2 linked regions of the Moorella thermoacetica genome follow. Each later gene encodes a partner of the first gene's protein in a complex. Links are inferred from orthologs where the notes say so. Each region holds a gene or a part of one and is shown on either strand. Other genes may lie near its edges. The genes, in order: MOTHE_RS04920 and pfkA.

What was found.
Region 2: MOTHE_RS04920 (region 1) and pfkA share a complex: the UniProt entries of both Bacillus subtilis proteins name them as parts of the possible RNA degradosome complex. The link is inferred for Moorella thermoacetica from one-to-one orthologs.

What each region holds. Positions count from the first base shown.
Region 1 is NZ_CP012369.1:979,468-989,532, reverse strand. The notes cover bases 5,703-8,670. They hold MOTHE_RS04920 (polyribonucleotide nucleotidyltransferase), read right to left. Parts: upstream 8,325-8,670; coding sequence 6,081-8,324; downstream 5,703-6,080. Other genes in these bases: rpsO (30S ribosomal protein S15), read right to left, coding at 8,466-8,670; MOTHE_RS04925 (polysaccharide deacetylase family protein), read right to left, coding at 5,703-6,019. Also shown: dipicolinate synthase subunit DpsA, read right to left, coding at 1-435; dapB (4-hydroxy-tetrahydrodipicolinate reductase), read right to left, coding at 531-1,361; MOTHE_RS04950 (YlmC/YmxH family sporulation protein), read right to left, coding at 1,654-1,917; MOTHE_RS04945 (hypothetical protein), read right to left, coding at 1,927-2,241; MOTHE_RS04940 (dUTPase), read right to left, coding at 2,284-2,661; MOTHE_RS04935 (M16 family metallopeptidase), read right to left, coding at 2,736-4,001; MOTHE_RS04930 (D-alanyl-D-alanine carboxypeptidase family protein), read right to left, coding at 4,023-5,171; more of MOTHE_RS04925, read right to left, coding at 5,294-5,702; more of rpsO, read right to left, coding at 8,671-8,735; MOTHE_RS04910 (hypothetical protein), read right to left, coding at 8,868-9,089; MOTHE_RS04905 (bifunctional riboflavin kinase/FAD synthetase), read right to left, coding at 9,161-10,065. UniProt on the Bacillus subtilis protein: Involved in mRNA degradation. Catalyzes the phosphorolysis of single-stranded polyribonucleotides processively in the 3'- to 5'-direction. Necessary for competence development in Bacillus subtilis.
Region 2 is NZ_CP012369.1:1,819,462-1,829,325, reverse strand. The notes cover bases 1-2,767. They hold pfkA (6-phosphofructokinase), read left to right. Parts: upstream 1-787; coding sequence 788-1,747; downstream 1,748-2,767. Other genes in these bases: pyk (pyruvate kinase), read left to right, coding at 1,770-2,767; MOTHE_RS09185 (glutamate decarboxylase), read left to right, coding at 574-774; mtrB (trp RNA-binding attenuation protein MtrB), read left to right, coding at 335-568; coaD (pantetheine-phosphate adenylyltransferase), read left to right, coding at 1-322. Outside these bases: more of pyk, read left to right, coding at 2,768-3,518; MOTHE_RS09170 (DUF169 domain-containing protein), read left to right, coding at 3,546-4,322; septum site-determining protein MinC, read right to left, coding at 4,325-4,981; MOTHE_RS09160 (hypothetical protein), read left to right, coding at 5,227-7,047; cobalt transporter CbiM, read left to right, coding at 7,400-8,458; cobalt ECF transporter T component CbiQ, read left to right, coding at 8,448-9,392; MOTHE_RS09145 (energy-coupling factor ABC transporter ATP-binding protein), read left to right, coding at 9,382-9,864. UniProt on the Bacillus subtilis protein: Catalyzes the phosphorylation of D-fructose 6-phosphate to fructose 1,6-bisphosphate by ATP, the first committing step of glycolysis.

The sequences.
Region 1 (10,065 bases):
CAGCATCAAGGCTCCTTCGGCAGTAGGAATAGAGTTCAAAATCGCCATTTCATCCCTATCTGCCGTTTCAACTAGTTGCCAGCCCCCAGTAATTGCCATTTCCTTGAGCAGGGGGCGGGCGACTCCCACCAGGACCAGGGTCCCTGCTGGTATGGCTTCCGCCAGTTCCTGGTTGAAATAAAGGGGCTGCTGGCTCCCGGGGGCGTGAATCCGGCCCTCGGAGTTGACCCCCGGTACCGGCAGGATGACTACCCGTACTCCCCGGACGGTCGCGCGGGGATCATCATAACAGGCATAACCGCCCCCTCCTGGTACTTCTGGTAGGCCGCAGGCCTGGACCTCAGCTCCCTGCCGCAGCAATTCCTCCAGGAGGATTGCTTCCCGGGCATCGCCCCCCAGCATTGCCACTTTAATGCCTGTTAGCATCCCACCCATCCCGGAACGACCTCCTGCAAACTTAGTACACCTGTACTAATAGTACACCTGTACTACTTGCAATATATGTGGAGCCCTTCCGGGAGGTGCCAGGTCTAAAATTCCAGCAGGTTTTCCAGCCCGTAGACCACCCCCTTGAGCTGGCGGACCTTCTTTATAGCCAGGAGCAGCCCGGGTAAAAAGGCTTCCCGGCTGGTGGTATCGTGGCGAATGGTCAAAAGCTGGCCCTGCCCCCCAAATATTACCTCCTGGTGGGCTACCGCCCCCGGCAGGCGAACGCTGTGGACAGCCAGGCCCTGGTAAGTAGCACCCCTGGCGCCGGCCACCTTTTCTTCCGCCGGGGACGGCGTAAGGGGACGGTTTACCCGGGCAGCCATCAATTCAGCTGTTTTCAGGGCCGTTCCCGAAGGGGCGTCGATTTTCTGGTCATGATGTATTTCAATGATCTCCGCCCGTGGGAAATAACGGGCCGCTTCTTCGGCAAAATGCATCATCAAGATTGCTCCCAAGGAAAAATTTGGAGCGACTACCGCCCCGACCTGGCGGGCCTCACAGAGCTGGTGTAATTCATCCAGCCGCTCCAGGCTAATGCCGGTGGTGCCAATCACCGGGCTAACGCCCTGCTCCACTGCCAGCCGGGCGTTGGCCAGGGCCGCCGCAGCTACTGTAAAATCGACCATAACCTCGGGCCGGGCACTGGCGATCACCCCGGCCAAATCCTCCTGGATGATTACTCCCGCCGGGGGGAGACCGTTCAAAGAACCGATATCTACGCCTACTTCCCGGCGGTCTACGGCCCCGACCACGGCAATGTCCTCTGTTTGCAACAATCCCCGCGTCATCTCCCGGCCCATACGGCCGGCCGCTCCGGTTACAACAACTCGTATCGTGGCTATCACCTCGCTAAAAAAATAAGAGAAAACCATGAGCATCCCGCCCCGGTTTTCTCCCGGATCACCAGAATACTCATCTCGCCAGGCCGCATCGTGTGAGTAGCGCTCCACCGTGATGGTGACAGTCCGGTGCTTATTCAGCCACCGGCCCAGGAAGACGGCCCGGGCCAGCCATCTCCCTTCGGCAGCCAGGCCCTTTCTTACCAGTTCACCGGGGCCCCCCTCACCGGTAATACTCTTGCCGGCTGCACCTCTACCCCACTGCACACGAGATGAGGTTAGTTTTAATTTGTTGCCCCTATGATACCACCGGGGAAGAGAACTGTCAATCTTTCTGGCGGCGGCTGTAGGTCGGATCCATATCGACCACCACTAACTCATTGCCCACCTTACGAACCGCCTCCCAGGGTATGAGGAGTTCCTGACGGCTACCAAAAAGGGAACGCCAACCTCCCCGCGGCGGCAAAATAATCGCCGCTACCCTGCCCTCATCCGCATCCAGGACCAGATCGGCATCGGCGAAATTACCCAGCCGGGAACCGTCGTAGAGGTTAATTATCTCCTTTCCCATGAGTTCTGTAAAGCGCATGTGCACCACCTACCGCCCTTTGAACCGGGGCCAGAGGCTGAAAAACACGGGCTGGAGGAAAGCTACCAGAAGGGCGACTATGGCCAGGGGGTCGACCTGGACCCGACCGATGGTAATCACCTCTGGCAGGTTGATTTTTAAAAAGCTTACCAGGAGAACCAGGGACAGGTAGATCCCACCGGCCACAGCTACTAACTCGGCCAGAGCCCTGGATGCAGGGCTGGCCACCGCCTCGACATTACTGCTCCGGTAATGGTGCACCTTGAGCCAGAGGGCCACGAAAAAGAGGAGTAACAAAAGTGCCAGGAGCAGAACTATTTCCATACGCTATCACCCCTCTAAAACCTATGAGGGGGAATAGCCCTTTTATTCTTCCTTGTCCGCCCACCCGGCGGCATATTCCTTCTGGTCCGTCAGGCCTTGCTGGCGACGAAAATTCACCTGGTTTTTGGCCAAATAGGCCTGGTAAAAATCCTCAGCTGTAATCCCGGCTTTGAGGCACATGCTGACCAGGAAATGCAGGATATCCACCAGTTCCCCCTTAATGGCCTCGTGGTCCAATGGGTGGGGATTCTTCCACCACTTAAAGTTTACTTCGTCCAGGAGCTCTCCCAGCTCGGCGACTATAGCCAGGACTTCTTTCTGGATCCACTCAGCGGGGCTATAATCTGGCAGCTGCCGCCGCCGGGCCAGGTCCCGGTCAAAGCGCTCCTGGAGTTCGAAGATATGTTCCAAACGGTCCACCGGTTTCTCCTCCCTATCGCCTTTTATCGCAGTAATCAATCCCTGCTCTAGACCTGCCCTCAATGGGGGCTCCCCTACAACCCTGCGGAGCTGGCGATGGCGGCCAAGTCCAGGGGTTCTACCTCCGGCCCCAGGGCGGTCAGGGATAGGTATTCCGGCCGGAAAAGCCGCTGCGCCAGGGCCTGGACGTCATCCCTCGTAACCTGGTTCAGGCGCTCGATTACTTCTTCGGCCGTGATTACCCGGCCAAAAGAAACCTCCGTTTTCCCCAGGCGGCTCATACGCTGGCTGACACTCTCCTGACCCAGGAGAAGATTGCCCCGGATCTGGTCCTTGGTCCTTTTTAACTCCTCTTCGGTAACGCCGTTGTTCTTCAGGGACGCCAGTTCTTCCAGAACCAGTTGCACCACCTGCCGGTAATTATCCGGGCTGGTACCGGCGTAAACAGTAAAGAGGCCGCTGTCGCCGAAACCGGCATGGTAGGAATAGACAGAATAGGCCAGGGCGCGTTCTTCCCGGATAAGCTGGAAAAGGCGGGAACTCAGGCCGCCCCCCAGGATATTGTTTAAGGCCTGGACAGCATAAATAGCTGGATCATCCTGGGCCAGTCCCGGCACACCCAGGCAGATCTGGACCTGTTCCGTATCCTTGACCTGCATACTGGTGGCCGCCCGGTTTACAGGCGGGTGGAATTGGGCTGCCTTGCCCGGACGCCTTTGCCGGCCGAAGGATGCTTCCAGTTTGACTATCAGTTCGGAGGTATTAAACTTACCGGCAGCAGCCAGGACAATATTGGCGCAATTATACTGTTCCTGGTAGTAGCGGTATATGAGATCCCGGTTTAAAGCAGCCACTGTTTCATAGGTCCCCAGGATAGCCCTTCCCAGGGGATGGCCCGGCCAGATGGTCCGGGCAAAAAGGTCGTGGATCAATTCATCCGGGGAGTCCTCGTACATTTTAATTTCCTCCAGGATCACCCTTTTTTCCTTCTCGATATCTTCCGGGGCCAGGAGGGAATTAAAAAACATATCGCTTAAAACATCGATAGCCAGGTCCAGGTGTTCCGCCAGGACCCGGCTGTAAAAGCAGGTATATTCTTTAGTTGTGAAGGCATTGATGACCCCGCCGACTGCTTCCAGTTCCTCCGCTATCTGCCTGGCAGTACGCCTGGTAGTCCCCTTAAACAAAAGGTGCTCCAGAAAGTGGGAAACGCCCTGGTTATCCTCATCCTCGTTACGGGACCCGGTCCGTACCCATACGCCCAGGGCTACGGAATTAACAAAGGGGATTTCCTCGGAGACTATCCGGATACCGTTCTCCAGGATTTCTTTCTGGTACATTCCCTTCCCCCTAACTTTTTTTCATCTATTTCGTTCCAGAAGGGCCGAAAACCTGCCGGCATGAAAAATATTACTACCCAGGGAGATTAACCGCGACCACCAGGGAATTGCCCTGACATCCCCGGTGGCCACCAGGGGAGCGGCCGCGACCTCACGGCCTGCGAAAAGTATCTGCACCCGCCCCAATTCCTGACCCTTTCTTACCGGCGCCCTGGCGGCACGCGGTAAAAGCACCTTTTTTTCCAGCTGGCCGCTCCGGGCCAGGGGTGCCGTGAAGCCAGCGTCCATAGCCGGGGCCACGCCGATGCTGGTCATTTCTCCGTTGGGAATATATACCTGGCCCAGGGGTTCCCCGGCTTTCACCATTTCGCAATAAAAATTTTTAAAGCCATAATCCAGGAGGGTCCTGGTGTCGCCGTAACGATCAGCGCTGCCCAGGACCACGGCAATCAACTGGCGGCCCCCCCTTGTCGCCGAGGCCACCAGGCACTGGCCGGCGGCTGCGGTAGTGCCGGTCTTGACCCCGTCGGCCCCGGGGTAGCTTTCCAGGAGGCGGTTGGTATTATAGAGATGGCGTACCCCATCCGGTCCCGGGATCTGGTCTTCAACTGTGGCCACCAGGCGGCGAAAGACAGGGTTACCCAGGGCATAGCGGGCTATTAAGGCCAGGTCGTAGGCTGAGGTATAATGGCCCGGATCAGGGAGACCGTTGGGGTTATTGAAGTGGGTCGTACGGGCTCCCAGGAGCCAGGCCTTGCGGTTCATCAAGAAGGCAAAGCCGGCCTCGGAACCGGCCAGTCCCTCGGCAATGGCTACGGTGGCATCGTTACCGGATTCAAGGAGAGCCCCTTTTACTAAATCCCCCAGGGTCAAAACTTCCCCCTTTTGCAGGTAGATACTGGCCCCCGGGGTGGTAGCGGCATTTTCGCTTACCTTAATAGGGGTATCGAGCCGGCCCAACTCCAGGGCCAGGATGGCCGTCATGATCTTCGTCGTGCTTGCCGGGGGTCGCTTTTCCCTGGCACCTCGCTCATAAAGGACCTGCCCTGTGCTTGCTTCCATCAAAACGGCCGCCGGCGCCGTAATTTGAAGTTCATCAGCCGCCTTTACCGGGCTGGAACCCAGGAAACAAAAAACAACCAGCGCTAAAATCAGGACTACATGTTTCACATGCTTCACTCCCTGGAAAATTCCCTGCTTTTTCGGGCCCCTGGCAGATAAAGAGCCCTCCCGGCAGGCTAATCCCAGGTTATTATCTCCAACTGTGGCATACCTTATAAAAAAACGGGTGCTCACCCGTTTGGAAGTATCTCAGAAGTTGTTACCAGGGCATATCCCCGTTCCTTAAGTTGCTTTAAAAGTTCCGGCAGGGCCTTCGCCGCCGGTTCCGTCGGGTGCAACAGCACAATGGCCCCGTTCTGACACTTGGGGAGTATCGTGGCCAGGATATCCTCCGGCTGGGTATTGGGCAGGTAATCACCGGTGTTAATCGTCCACATGATAAACTTATAGCCCAGGTCGCTAGCTGCAGCCACTACCTGGGGTTTACTCTCCCCGTAGGGTGGAGAGTAGAGGACGGGTTTTTTCCCGGTAATAGCCTTCAACGTTGCCTCGCCTTGAAGAATATCCTGGCGATTTTCCTCCCGGCTGAGATTGTCGGGATGGGGATGGCTCTGGCCGTGGTTGCCGATTTCGTGGCCGGCAGCGGCCATCTGGCGGACCAGTTCCGGGTGGCGTTCTGCCCACTGGCCGGTAGGGAAAAAGGTCGCCCTGGCTCCGACCTGTTCCAGGGCGGTCAGAATGGCCGGCAGGTATTCCTCTCCCCAGTCGATAGTAAAGGTCAGGGCTATTGCCTTCCGCTCCGGATCACCCTGATAAATGGGCTGGGTTTTCATGACCGGTACCGCCGCCCTGCCGAACCACCGCCAGCAGGTAAAACCCAGGAGAAGGAGTAATCCGAGTATAGCCAGGAAGCCCCAGCCTTTAAACCCATGCCTCTGCCAATAAAACACATACATTGACCGCACCCCTTTATTCGGTTGCCTGATCAATGTATATGCATCTATCGGCGCCTTCAGACTAACGAGATTGTCTGCGGTTGTTTAAGCCCCGATGGCCGCCTTCCCGTCCAGCCCGGCGAAAGTGGCGGTGCCCCCCTTCCCCGACCGTCGACTCATTGAGGGCCTCTTTACGTGAGAGTTTCAGCCGGCCCTGGGGGTCAAAACCGATGGCCTTGACCAGGATATAATCGCCTTCCTGGACTACATCCTCCACTTTTTCTACCCGTTCGTTGGCCAACTGGGAGATGTGGACCAGCCCTTCCTTACCGGGCATCCCCAGCACCCCGGGTATTACCTCTACAAAGGCACCAAAGTCAGTCACCCTAGTTACCTTGCCGTTGTATACCTTACCTGTTTCCACATCCTGGGTCAAGGATTCAATAATCTTTAGTGCCCGCTCCCCGGCGGCGGCATCGGTAGAGGCAATGAAGACGCGTCCGTCATCCTCGACGTCAATCTCCACCCCGGTCTCTTCAATGATCTTTTTAATGATCTTACCGCCCGGGCCGATAATATCCCGAATTTTATCCGGGTCAATGGTAATAGTCAGCATCCTCGGGGCATATGGTGAAAGCTCCTTGCGCGGCTCCGGGATAGTTGCCAGTATTTTATCGAGGATAAAGAGCCGGCCGCGGCGGGCCTGTTCCAGAGCCCGTTCCAGGATGGATCTGTCGATCCCGGCAATTTTAATATCCATCTGCAGGGCTGTTATACCCTTTTTCGTCCCGGCCACCTTAAAGTCCATATCTCCCAAGGCGTCTTCTAATCCCTGGATGTCCGTAAGGATGGCTACCTGGTCGTTCTCCTTTACCAGGCCCATGGCTACCCCTGCCACCGGGGCCTTGATGGGCACCCCGGCATCCATGAGGGACAGGGTGCTGCCGCAGACGCTGCCCATGGATGTTGAACCGTTGGAGCCCAGGACTTCCGATACCAGGCGAATAGCATAAGGGAATTCCTCTTCCGAGGGGATCATGGGCTCCAGGGCTCGCTCGGCCAGGGCTCCATGGCCAATCTCCCGCCGCCCGGGGGCTCTGATGGGGCGTGCTTCACCGACGCTGTAGGGCGGGAAATTGTAATGATGCATATAGCGTTTCGATTCATCGACTCCCAGGTCGTCGAGGATCTGCTCATCGCTAATGGGCCCCAGTGTAGTGACCGTCAAAACCTGGGTTTCTCCCCGGGTGAAGAGACCGGAACCATGGGTGCGGCTTAAGACCCCCACCTCGCAGGTGATGGGCCGGATCTCTTCCAGGGTGCGCCCATCCACCCGGATACCTTCCGTAAGGATCATGCGGCGGACTATTTCCTTCTCGATCTTGGTAATCAGCTCTTTTATCAGGCCAGGGAGTTCGGGGTTGGCTGCCAGGGCCTCTTCCTGGCCCTCCAGGATCAAGTTGTTGATTTCCTCCCGGCAGGCGTCTAACTGTTTATTCCGTTCCTGCTTGCTCCACTTCTCGTCACGGCTGCGATAAATAACCTCACGAAGCCTGGGAGTAGCAATCTCCCGCACCCGGCTCTCCCATGCCGGGTCTAGCTGGGGGGCAACTAGCTCCGGTTTTTCCTTCGCCAGGCCCATGGCCAGGGCTTCTGCACGAAATTCATTGATAAAGGCAACAATCCGCTTGATCTCTTCATGACCTTGCATTATACATTCCAGCATCAGGTCTTCAGGTACTTCTTTAGCGCCGGCTTCTACCATCATGATGGCGTTGGCTGTGCCGGCCACGGTAAGATTTAGACTGCTCCGGGAATCTTCCTCCAGGGTCGGGTTAATAACCGGGCGGTTGTCGATTAATCCGACACTTACCGCCCCAATGGGCCCGGCAAAGGGTATCGCCGAGAGCATCAAGGCTGCCGACGCCCCGATAATACCAGCCACATTGGGAGGACAATCCTGGTCGACCGACATCACCGTAGCCACCACGTGGACATCGTTGCGGTAGAATTTAGGGAAAAGGGGCCGGATGGGGCGGTCGATCAACCTGGCCGAGAGGATGGCCTTCTCGCTGGGCCGTCCTTCCCGTTTAATAAACCCTCCCGGGATTTTACCGGCAGCATAGAGCCTCTCTTCGTAGTCAACGGTAAGGGGAAAGAAGTCGATTCCTTCCCGGGGTTCCTCTGAAGCTGTTGCCGTTACCAGGACCATGGTGCCACCATAACTAACCATAACTGCTCCCCCGGCCTGTTTGGCCAGGCGTCCGGTTTCCAGGGTCAGATCCCGGCCGGCAACAACCAGGGTTTTACGTAATACCCCTTGCATTAGTTATAAATAGCCTCCTCTACTCTTATCCTTATAAACCCAATTTCATTCGACATTGATCATAGTATTTCCTTCCAACAACACCTTAAATACTGTTAAGAAGTCATTAAAAAAGGAGCGGTTCTACCGCTCCCAGAAAAATTAGCGTCTCAAGCCCAGGGACTCGACAATCTGCCGGTAACGCTCAACATCGTTTTCGCGCAGGTAATTGAGCAATCCCCGGCGTTGACCAACCATCTTAAGCAATCCCCGGCGGGAGTGATGGTCCTTATGATGTACCTGCAGGTGTTCTGTTAGGTGGTTAATGCGTTCCGTTAGAATGGCAATCTGTACTTCTGGCGAACCGGTATCATTCTCATGTTTTTGATAGCGGGCAATAATTTCCCTCTTTTTGGCTGCATCCAGGGCCATCAACTTCACCTCCTTTATTCCAGCATCCCCAACCGGCCAAGAAAAGCGTCGGAGCTTCGCTAATCCTCGCCACGGGTTCATTAGCTATATTATAAGCTGTCCCGGCAACAAACGCAACTTCCTTTTACCTGCCTATTTTCCGATAATAGTAATTACCAGTCGCCCGGCCAGAACATCCTTCACCACCATGTCAAAGGGCCGTCCCGTACTGGCCATAAATCCCCGAAAACGGGTCGCCGTGGGTATATAACCGGGTATACTCCGGGCGGCTACCCGGATATCGCTTTCATTTATCTGATCCTGGCGTAAATCCTGCAGACGTTTCCTGGCATGGGCGGTAATAATTATCTTCATCATCCCAGCCCCAATCCGCCCTGGTAAATTTTATTAAACCAGTATATTTTACGCCAGGAATTCCAATCTGGTTACGCCTGCCGGTCCCTCTGCTCAAGAATTGAAAACCGATGTCCTCCCAGTATGTTACGGGCCTGTTCCCGATCAGCCTCCATTTGGGCCTTTAACTCCCCGGGGCTGGCGAATTTCCGCTCCTGGCGGAGGAAAGCCCGGAATTCCAATTCCATTTCTTCATTGTAAAGATTGCCGCTAAAATCCAGTAAATGGGCTTCAATGGTCGCCGGCAGGGCCGAGCCGAAGGTTGGCCGTCGGCCTATGTTTACCACTGCCTGCCATTTCCGGCCCCGGAAGGAGGCTAAGCAGGCATAAACGCCGTAGGCAGGCAACTTCAACTCCGGGGGTACGGCCAGGTTGGCAGTAGGGAAACCCAGTTGCCTGCCGTGCTGATCGCCGGCAACAACCCTGCCAGCCAGGACCGGCCAGTAACCGAGGAGATCCCGCGCCAGGCCGATGTCACCATTTTCCAGGGCATTACGGATGGCCGTGCTACTGACGGTGAGACCCCGCAAGGTTACCGGCCCCATCACTTCAACCTTAAAGCCCAACTCCTCCCCCAGGCGCCGGAGGAGGGCCGGCGTGCCTGCTCCCCTGTGGCCAAAGGTAAAGTTAAAGCCCACCGCCACCAGACTGGGATGGAAATGAGCCCATAAAATCTCCCGTACAAAGGCCTCCGGTTCCAAGGCTGCCAGGGAGGGGGTAAAGGGTAATAAAAACAGGTGGTCTATACCCAGCTGGCCAATAAGTTCAATTTTCCGTTTCGTGGTTGTCAACAACCCTGGCGGGCTACCTTCAAGAACCCGGGCCGGGTGGGGGACGAAGGTAATAACCACCCCCTCGCCCCCTCCGGAGCGGGATTTCTGGACAACACTGCCTATTAAGTGCTGGTGACCCCGGTGGACGCCGTCAAAATTCCCCA
Region 2 (9,864 bases), 850 kb from region 1 along the record:
CAGGACCGTCACCAGGGATATACCCGGTGTAACGGTAAAGTCTTTTTCTGGACTCCTGGTCGATTTTGCCCGCCGGGAAGAGGCCGTGGCTATCGTCAGGGGGCTGCGGGCAGTTTCCGATTTTGAATATGAATTCCAGATGTCGATAATGAATAAAAAGCTGGCCAGTGACCTGGAGACGGTTTTTCTCATGACGGCTACCGAGTATTCCTTCTTAAGCTCAAGTATCATTCGCCAGGCAGCCTCCCTGGGGGGGTGTATCCATGGCCTGGTGCCACCTGAAGTCGAGCGAGTTTTGCTAAAACGTTACGGTTTTTTGTAGGGAGGTGAGTTGATGGAGGACAGGGAAAGCGTTACCGCTGCCGACTTTATTGTCATCAAAGCCCTGGAGAACGGCGTAACCATTATCGGCCTGACCCGGGGCAGGGACACCAAGTTTCACCATTCCGAGAAACTGGATAAAGGCGAAATCATGATTGCCCAGTTTACTGAACACACCTCTGCCATGAAGATTCGCGGCCGGGCTCTGGTGATGACGAAATACGGGAGTTTAGAAGCGGGGGAGTGAGCGGCATGTGGACCGTGATTTACATTGCTGCCAACCGTAAACTGGCCTTACGCCTGAAGGAGACCCTGACCCAGGAGGGAGTCATGGTAAACTTAAGACCCATTGGCTCTTCCCAGGCAGAGGACCTGGTTGGGTATGAGGTCCTGGTGCCCGAATCCGAGGCTGAGGAAGCCAATGAAATAATCAGTGCGGCCCTGACACGCTAGAGGAGGGAAATAATTGCGCACTATCGGTGTTTTGACCAGCGGTGGTGATGCCCCGGGAATGAATGCAGCTATCAGGGCGGTAGTCCGCCAGGCTGCCGCCCTGAAGATAGACGTGATCGGCATTTCCCGGGGGTACGCCGGGTTGATCCAGGGCGATTTTCGCCGCCTGAATACCGGTTCGGTAGCCGGGATTATCCACCGGGGCGGGACCATCTTGCTGACGGCCCGGTCGGAGGAGTTCCGCACCGAAGCCGGCCGGGCCACGGCCCTGGATAACCTGCACCGGGAAGGCATTGAAGGTCTCGTAGTCATCGGTGGAGACGGGTCCTTCCACGGCGCTGTTCACCTGGCCAAAAAGGGCCTGCCGGTAATCGGCATCCCCGGGACCATTGATAACGACATAGCCGGCACCGATTACACCATCGGCTTTGATACGGCCGTTAATACGGCCGTAGAGGCCATCAGCCGGATCCGGGATACGGCGACTTCCCATGAACGCATTTTTATCATCGAAGTTATGGGGCGTCGCTCAGGCCAGATTGCCCTGGCGGCGGGGATAGCCGGGGGCGCCGAATCTATTCTCATCCCCGAGTACCCCGTTAACTACGACCGGGTGGTGGAGAAATTAGAACAGGGCCGCCACCGGGGTAAACTCCATAGTATTATCGTCGTAGCCGAAGGGGTGGGCAGTGCCCTGGAGGTAAGCGAAGAAATAGCCCGGCGAACCAGGCTGGAGAGCCGCGTGACCATCCTGGGCCATATTCAGCGGGGTGGAGCGCCTACGGCTTTTGATTGTATGCTGGCCAGCCGGCTGGGCGCCCGGGCGGTGGACCTCCTGGCCGACGGCGCCAGCAGCCGCATGGTGGGCATCGCCGCCAACGAGCTGGTGGACCGGGACCTGGAGACGGTTCTCCGGGAAAAGAAGAGTATCGATCCTGAACTGTACCGTTTAGCCGAAGTACTGGCACTATAAATAGGCCAGCGAGGGGGCAAATATGCGGCACACGAAGATTGTCTGTACCATGGGCCCGGCCAGCGAGCGGGTCGAGGTAATCAAGGCTATGATCCGGGCGGGGATGAACGTAGCCCGGTTCAATTTTTCCCATGGCAGCCACGCCGAGCACGGGGCGCGGATGGCTGCCGTGCGCCAGGCGGCAGCTGAACTGGGCGCCAGGGTAGCGTTAATGCTGGATAATAAGGGGCCCGAAATTCGCCTGGGAGAGATCCAGGGCGAGGTCACCCTGAAGGACGGCGACCAGGTGACCCTGACCACAGAACCTATTATTGGTGACGCCAGGCGTTTGCCGGTGAGCTTTGCCGGTCTGCCGGGGGACGTCCGGCCGGGCCAGATCATTCTCCTGGACGACGGCCTGGTGGAGCTGGAGGTCCTGGCGACCACCGCCACCGAGATTCACTGCCGCGTCCGTCACGGCGATGTTATTTCCAGCCATAAGGGCGTCAACGTCCCCGGGGCCGAGATCAGCCTGCCTCCTTTTACCGAGCAGGATATTAAAGACCTTGAGTTCGGCCTCCAGCAGGGGATAGATTTTATCGCCCTCTCCTTTGTCCGGACGGCCGGGGATGTCCTGGCAGTACGCCGGGAGCTTGAGAAGCGCAACGCCAGGGTAGCCATTATCGCCAAGATAGAAAACCATGCCGGGGTCAATAACATCCACGAGATCCTTGAGGTGGCCGACGGGGTCATGGTGGCCCGGGGTGACCTGGGGGTAGAGATCCCCGTGGAAGAGGTCCCCCTGGTGCAGAAAAAGATTATCGAGGCGTGTAACCTGGCCGGCAAGCCGGTTATCACGGCCACCCAGATGCTGGAGTCTATGATTCATAACCCGCGGCCGACCCGGGCCGAAGCCAGCGATGTGGCCAATGCCATCTTTGACGGAACGGATGCCATTATGCTCTCCGGGGAAACGGCTACGGGCCGTTATCCGGTAGAGGCTGTGGCGACCATGGCCCGCATCGCCCGCCGGGCCGAGAGGGGTTTGCCCTATGGTGACCTGTTGACGAAAAAGGGTCTGGCTGCCGAGCGGACGGCCACCGATGCCATCAGCCACGCGAGCTGCACCATTGCCTATGAACTCGACGCCGCCGCCATTATCACCCCCACGGCTTCCGGTTCCACCGCCCGCCGGGTGGCCAAATACCGTCCCCGGGCGCCTATCCTGGCCACCAGCCCCAACGAGAAGGTTTTGAACCAGCTCTGCCTGGTCTGGGGGGTTGAACCCCTCCTGGTGGAGCCGACAAGCGGCACCGACGAAATGGTTAATGCCGCGGTGGCGGTGGCCATACTCTCCGGCCGGGTGAAACAGGGCGACCTGGTGGTTATTACTGCCGGCGTGCCTGCCGGTGTTCCGGGTACCACCAACCTCCTCAAGGTCCACATCGTCGGCGAGGTCCTGGTGCGGGGACGGGGGATCGGCAAAGAAGTAACCAGTGGCCCGGTCCGGCTGGTAAAGACTGCTGCTGACGCCGTGGCAAGGGTCAAAAAAGGCGACATTCTGGTGACCACTGAGACCGGCCCTGAATTCCTGCCAGCTATGGAAAGGGCGGCAGCAGTAATTACGGAAACCGGGGGGCTGAGTTCCCATGCCGCGGTAACCGGCCTGAGCCTGGGTATACCGGTAGTCGTCGGGGCAAAGGGGGCCACTGAAAAGCTAACCGATGATCTGGTCGTAACCATAGACGTTGTCCGCGGCCTGGTCTACCGCGGTCAGACGCGGGTGTTGTGAGGCAAAAAACTTGGAGGAGGAGAAACAATGGCTGATTTAGACAAGTCCCTCATGGTCAAAAGGTTGACGGAAGTTCTCCACCTGGATACGGGCATCGTGGGGATCAAGCTCTACCGGGACAGGAAAGACCTGCCCCGCCGGCCTTATAACTGGAAGGTCAACATCTGCCAGCTGGTATCGGCCGCCCGTTACCAGGGTAAAGCCAGTTCCGGCACCCCGGACCTCATGGTCTGCGCCATCGGCGCCGCCTATACCGGGCTAATCAAGACCCCGGAGCGCTTCACCAGCGGTAAAGCCGCCCTGGGGCGTTATGTGGCCGACGTCGAAGCCGGCAGGCGTTTCATGGCCAACACCTACAAACTGGGGGACAATGGTAAGGTCTACGACGCCATTTACATCGCCCCCCTTGAGAGCTATAAAACAGAAGACCCCGACGCAGTGGTCATCTACGCCAACCCGGCCCAGATGATGCGCCTGATCCACTGCTGCCTTCACGAGACCGGGGAACCCGTCAAAGCCGATACGGTGGCCGAGGCCGCCCTCTGTTCCTCCATCGGTTTTGCCGTAAAAGAACAAAAGCCCATCATCGGCTTCCCCTGTGGCGGCGACCGCACCTTCGGGGGTACCCAGAAGGATGAACTTGTTTTCGTGACACCTTACAATATGCTAGGAACCCTGGTAGAGAATATGGAGAGCCTGCTCATGAGCACGGGCCAGTTGTATCCCGTGGCCCCCTTTAATAACTTCACTCCAGTGATGGTCCAATCTTATACCATGCAGCCGGAGGATCTGGAAGAGAAATAGCCCTAATTGCGGCTACTTTTCGGGCTCAGATAGGGGTCAATGACGATTCTTGTACCAACCAGGCGGGCTATCTCCGGATAGGGATGCCTGGTTTTTTGTTCCGGGGAGCGGGCGATGATCCCGGCAATACCGAGTTGTTCCGGTTCCATGCGATAGGCCACAATTGCTGCGCTTCTGTCTCCCTGGCTCCCGGCATGGGCGTTGCCCTTCAGGGTACCCATGATCAGGATATTACCCCCGGCCCTGATGGTCGCCCCCTGGTGGACATCACCCAGCCACATGACGTGGCCTGGGTAGTTTATTTCCTGACCGTTACGCAGGTTGCCCTCATCCAGCAGAGTCGGCAGTCCGGTGCTAGTCAACGCCACCGGATCCGGATGCGCAGCCTGATTCCCGCCCGGGCGACGGCGGGAGGGTAGGGTAATATTATTTCCCGGGACAAGGCCATGTTCCCGACAGATAGCTTCTAATTCCGCCGTTTCCTGACTATTTAAAGGGGAAGTCGGCACGAGGGCAAAGGCTGCCCCCCGGAAGAAGCCCCTGGCAGCGGCAAATTTCGCGGCCAGGTTGGCCTTGATTTCATTAAAATCCCTGCTGGCATCAAGCAAAATAAGCAGGCCTCCACGGGTTCCCTTTATAGTAATACAATCCTGGGCCATAATAGCTTCTCCTTCCTGGCATATCCGTTCTCCACGGGTGGGACGGTCACCCGGGATGTTTCGGCATAAATTCTATTTTGCTGGAAAGATTCGCCTTAAAGGGCCGTTTTTCCTGCTGAAGGCAAAAACTTTCCCGAATTTGCCGTTCCCGGGCGATTGCCGTCAAACCGATTGCCATTCCAACAAGCCTTTGCCCGGCTACCCGACTGCCGCCGGGCAAGGTCCTACTGTGGAGTGAAACTCTAATGGCGAGGACTAAAAGCCTTAAAATCGGCTTTCTTATTACTATTTTTACCGGGGGTATACTTTTACTTGTGGCTTATGGCCCTGGCTGGTTACAACCGGTCCGGGTCTACCACCAGGTTCGGGTAGGCCTACTGGCAGCAGATGATGAAAACTCTTCGGATATCCTGGCGGCTTACCAGGCAGTCTTAAAGGAGGAGGGCTTCCCGGTAGCACGGATCAATCCAGACGATTTAAACCTGTCTCCGGGGGAACTGGTAGCTCGTTACCCCGCCCTGATCCTGCCGGAGGGTTTAAACCAAGCTCTGCCGCCGGAGGTCCCCCGCCTGTTAAGTGACTACGTCCTGGCCGGTGGTAATGTTTTACTGGTCTACGACCCCGGTATCAGGGCCGCCGGTGGCGGCAGGCTGGCCGAAACGGTCCTGGCCCGCCTGGCCGGGGTAAACTACGGCCTGCCGGACCCGGGTGGGGAGAGCTACAGCGGTTACTGGCAGTTTTCTTCGCTCCGGGAAGCCTTAGCCTGGGGAATTACGCCGGGGAAGCTTTCCCGGGGTAATGCCGTTAGCAGTTACGGTTATGGACGGCTAAACTACCGGCACGTCCGGGCCAGACTCCTGGACGCCCGGGCCATAGCCTTTGACACCAGGGGTGGCTGGAACCCGGTGATCACCGATAAACTCTACCCCTCCGGGGGAGCTGTAGTTTATGTCAACCTGCCCCTGGCCTTCTACAAGCAGATGTCCGACGACCTGGCCATGCGTTCCGTCCTTAGAACCTTTCTGATTAAGTACGCCCGCCTGCCGCGCCTGGTCAACACGCCCGGGGGTAAGGGCGGCCTGGTTCTCAATTTTCACCTGGATAGCAACGCCCATATCCTGCCCCTGCGGGCCATGATCCAGCGGGGCATCTTCCGGCCGGACTTGCAATACTCCATCCATATTACCGCCGGTCCCGACACCTACCGCCCGGGGGACGGCCTGGGCTTTGACGCTCCTTCACCCGTAAAAGGGAGACCATGGGTCGAGGTACTCCAGAAATACGGGGCTATCGGCTCCCACGGCGGCTGGATCCATAATTACTTTGCCGCCAATCTGGAGAAATTCCCGCGCCAGGAGGTATGGCGGTACCTGGCTTTAAACTGCGACACCCTGGCGGCCATCACCGGGAAGCCGGTACGGGAATACAGCGCCCCGGTGGGCAACCATCCCCCTTTTGTCAACGAATGGCTGCAGCAGCACGGCATCCTGGCCTATTATAGCCCCGGGGATACCGGTTCGGCGCCTACCCGCAGTATCTTCCAGGGTCGCCAGGTCAGCGGCAGCCTGTGGTCCTTTCCCATTACCCCTTACGGGCAATACGCGGCCCTGGAAGAACTCATAGCCGCCGGGGTGCCCCTGGCGGAAGTCGAGGGTTGGCTGGATAACCTCCTGGACTTCATCGAGGAAGAACGCGTTATTCGCCTCATCTATACCCACGCCAACAGGAAGGAGTATGCCCTGGAGGCTTTGTCCCACCTGGCGGGGCGGGCCGCCCGCGACCAGGATGAAGGCCGCCTGCTCGTATGGCCTATGAGCCGTTTCGCAACCTTTTTAAACCGCTATGAGCAGACTGAAGCCACCTTTAGCCACGGGCCGGCCGGATGGCAGGTGAGGCTGGCCAACCGGGCCGGCCTGGAGGATATTACCGTGGCCCTTTATGTCGGCGCCAGGCGTTACCGGGTTCTCGGTCGCAATCTGTCCTGGCGCCAGGAAGGAGAGTGGCTGTACCTGACGACTACGGCCAACATGGCTGAGAATCAGATTTATGTCCGGGAACAAAATTAAAGGCCGCGGTGGTTTCGTTCTAGAATCCGGGGAACTCCTTCATGGCGGCCAGTTCCATCGACCAAGGAAATGGATGTTGGGCCGAGGAGGGGCAGGCTCCCGGAAGTTTAGTGGGGAACAGGCCCGGGAAAAGGCGCGGCCAAAGTTGCACGCCCCGGGGGCCGGGTTCGGCCGCGACGAAGCGTGCGAATTTTTACTTGTGCCACGGCGCCGGAACAGGTATAATTACCTTAGGTAAGAGTTATTTTTGGAACAGGTAGGCCATGAAGGCCTTCTGGCCCGCTAGGAAGCGGGTTAGTAGCCTCATGGCCTTTTCCATTGGCCATGGGGGACCTCAAGGAGGTAGGAGATAGTGCATATTCCCGACGGTTACTTAAGTCCCCAGACCTGTGCGGTACTGGGTGCGGCCATGGTGCCTGTGTGGGGCACGGCCGCCCGCAAGGTCAAAGCCACCCTGAAGGCCAGGCAGGCTCCCCTCCTGGCCATCGGCGCCGCTTTTTCCTTCACTATCATGATGTATAATATCCCCATCCCCGACGGGACGACGGCCCACGCCACCGGCGGCGCCCTATTAGCCATCCTCCTGGGCCCGTGGGCGGCGGCTATCGGCATCTCTATCGCCCTGGCCATCCAGGCCCTTTTCTTCGGCGACGGCGGCATCCTGGCCTTCGGCGCCAATGCCTTTAATATGGCCTTTATCCTTCCCTTCGCCAGTTACTACATCTATCGCCTCTTATCCGGCCGGACAAGCCTGCACTCCGGCTGGCGGGCCGTGGCGGCCGCCATCGCCGGGTTTGTCGGCCTTAACCTGGCCGCCCTGGCCGCAGCGGTGGAATTCGGCCTGCAACCCCTCCTCTTCCATACGGCCAGCGGTGTTCCCCTCTACAGCCCCTACCCCCTGGCCTTAGCCGTCCCGGCCATGGCCCTGGCCCACGTCCTGATAGCCGGGCCGGCCGAAGGAATAGTCACCGGCCTGGTTATTCGCTACCTGCAGCGGGTTAATTCCGGTCTGCTGCGGGTTTACCCGGCGACAGGAGCTGTGGTGGCAGCTCAAGCGACGGGTGACGGTGCCAGCCTTAAGAAACTGGCCTGGGGGTTGGTTATCCTCGTCCTGTTATCCCCCCTGGGGTTGCTGGCTGCCGGTACCGCCTGGGGCGAGTGGTCACCGGAAGACCTGCAACAAATCCTCGGTTTCGTTCCCCCGGGTCTGGCCCGCCTGGCTACCACCTGGACTCATGCCCTTTTCCCGGATTATACCGTCCCGGGCCTGGAGGGGAGCTTTTGGGCCCAGGCCCTGGGTTATATCATCACCGCCATGGTTGGGCTGGGCATAATCTTCCTTATCTTCCTGGCTTTTAACCGGCTCCTGGCCCGGCCGGGGAAGACAGGAGCCGATTATCATGGCAAATAAAAGCCTGCCGGCCTGGCTCCTGGCGGAGGAATATTCGCCTGTGCGTCCCGGGGGGAGAAAGAGACGGCCGGGTTTTGCGGAAAAAACCCTCCGGGACCTGGCCCACCTGGGGCAGGAGGTCCTTTTCTCGGAGGAACTGGCCGGTCGCAGGGGCTGGTTGCAGGACCTGGACCCTCGTTGTAAACTCCTGTCTCTGCTATGGCTAATGGTGGTGGCCGGGCTGGCCCGCCATCCCCTGACTTTAATCGTCATCTACCTGGGGGTCATCCTCCTCGCCGTCCAATCCCGGGTGCCCGCGGGACCTTTCCTGAAACGGGTGTGGCTCTTTGTACCCCTGTTTACCGGCATTATGGTTTTGCCTTCCCTATTTAACTGGGTCCACCAGGGTGATCCCCTGGTGGTCCTTTTTCGCCTCCCAGCGCCCCTCCGCCTGGGTCCCTGGCAGGTCCCGGCGCTGCTGGCCATTACCCGCCAGGGGTTAGCCGGTGCCGGTATGCTCATCTTGCGGGTGGGGGTGGCGGTTTCCTTGGGCCTGCTGGTTACCCTGACCACTCGCTGGGCCGTCCTGCTGCGAGCCCTACGGGTTTTGCGGGTACCCAGGATCTTCATCCTGACCCTGACTCTAACCTACCGCTATATCTTTCTCCTGCTCAAGTTGACGGAAGAGATGTTTGTGGCCCGCCAGAGCCGGCTGGTGGGCCGGATGGACAGGCGGATGAATTATCGTTTCCTGGCCGGTTCCATGGGTAACCTGCTGGCCAGGGCCTACTTTCTAAGCGAAGAGGTTTACCAGGCCATGCTGGCCCGGGGTTTTAAAGGTGAGGTGCGGACGAAGGAAGATTGGCGCCTTACCCTGCCGGATTACCGGCGGGCAGCAGGGATTATCCTGGCGGGAATAATTTTGCTGGGTGGGGATCACTATCTTGGGTGGTAAGATTTTATACGATCTGCAGGATGTCAGCTATGCCTACGAAGAGGGGCGGCCGGTTTTAGATGGTATCAGCCTGACCATTGACATCGGGGAAAAAGTGGTCCTCCTGGGGGCCAACGGCTCGGGCAAATCTACCCTGCAACGGATCCTGGACGGGCTTATCTTTCCCCAGCAGGGGACGGTGCGGTTTGCCGGGAAAGAATTGACCGAGGAGAACCTGGAGGACGAGGATTTCTTTCTGGCTTTTCGTCGCCGGGTGGGTTTTGTCTTCCAGAATTCTGAAGCCCAGCTCTTCAACCCCAGCGTCCGGGAGGAACTGGCCTTCGGCCCCCTGCAACTGGGACTCTCAGCCGCCGAAGTTAACGCCCGGGTGGATTCGCTCCTGGAGCTGTTTGAACTGGAAGACCTGGCCGACCGGCCCCCCCATAAGCTGAGCGGCGGGGAGAGGAAAAAGGTGGCCCTCGGGGCCGTCCTG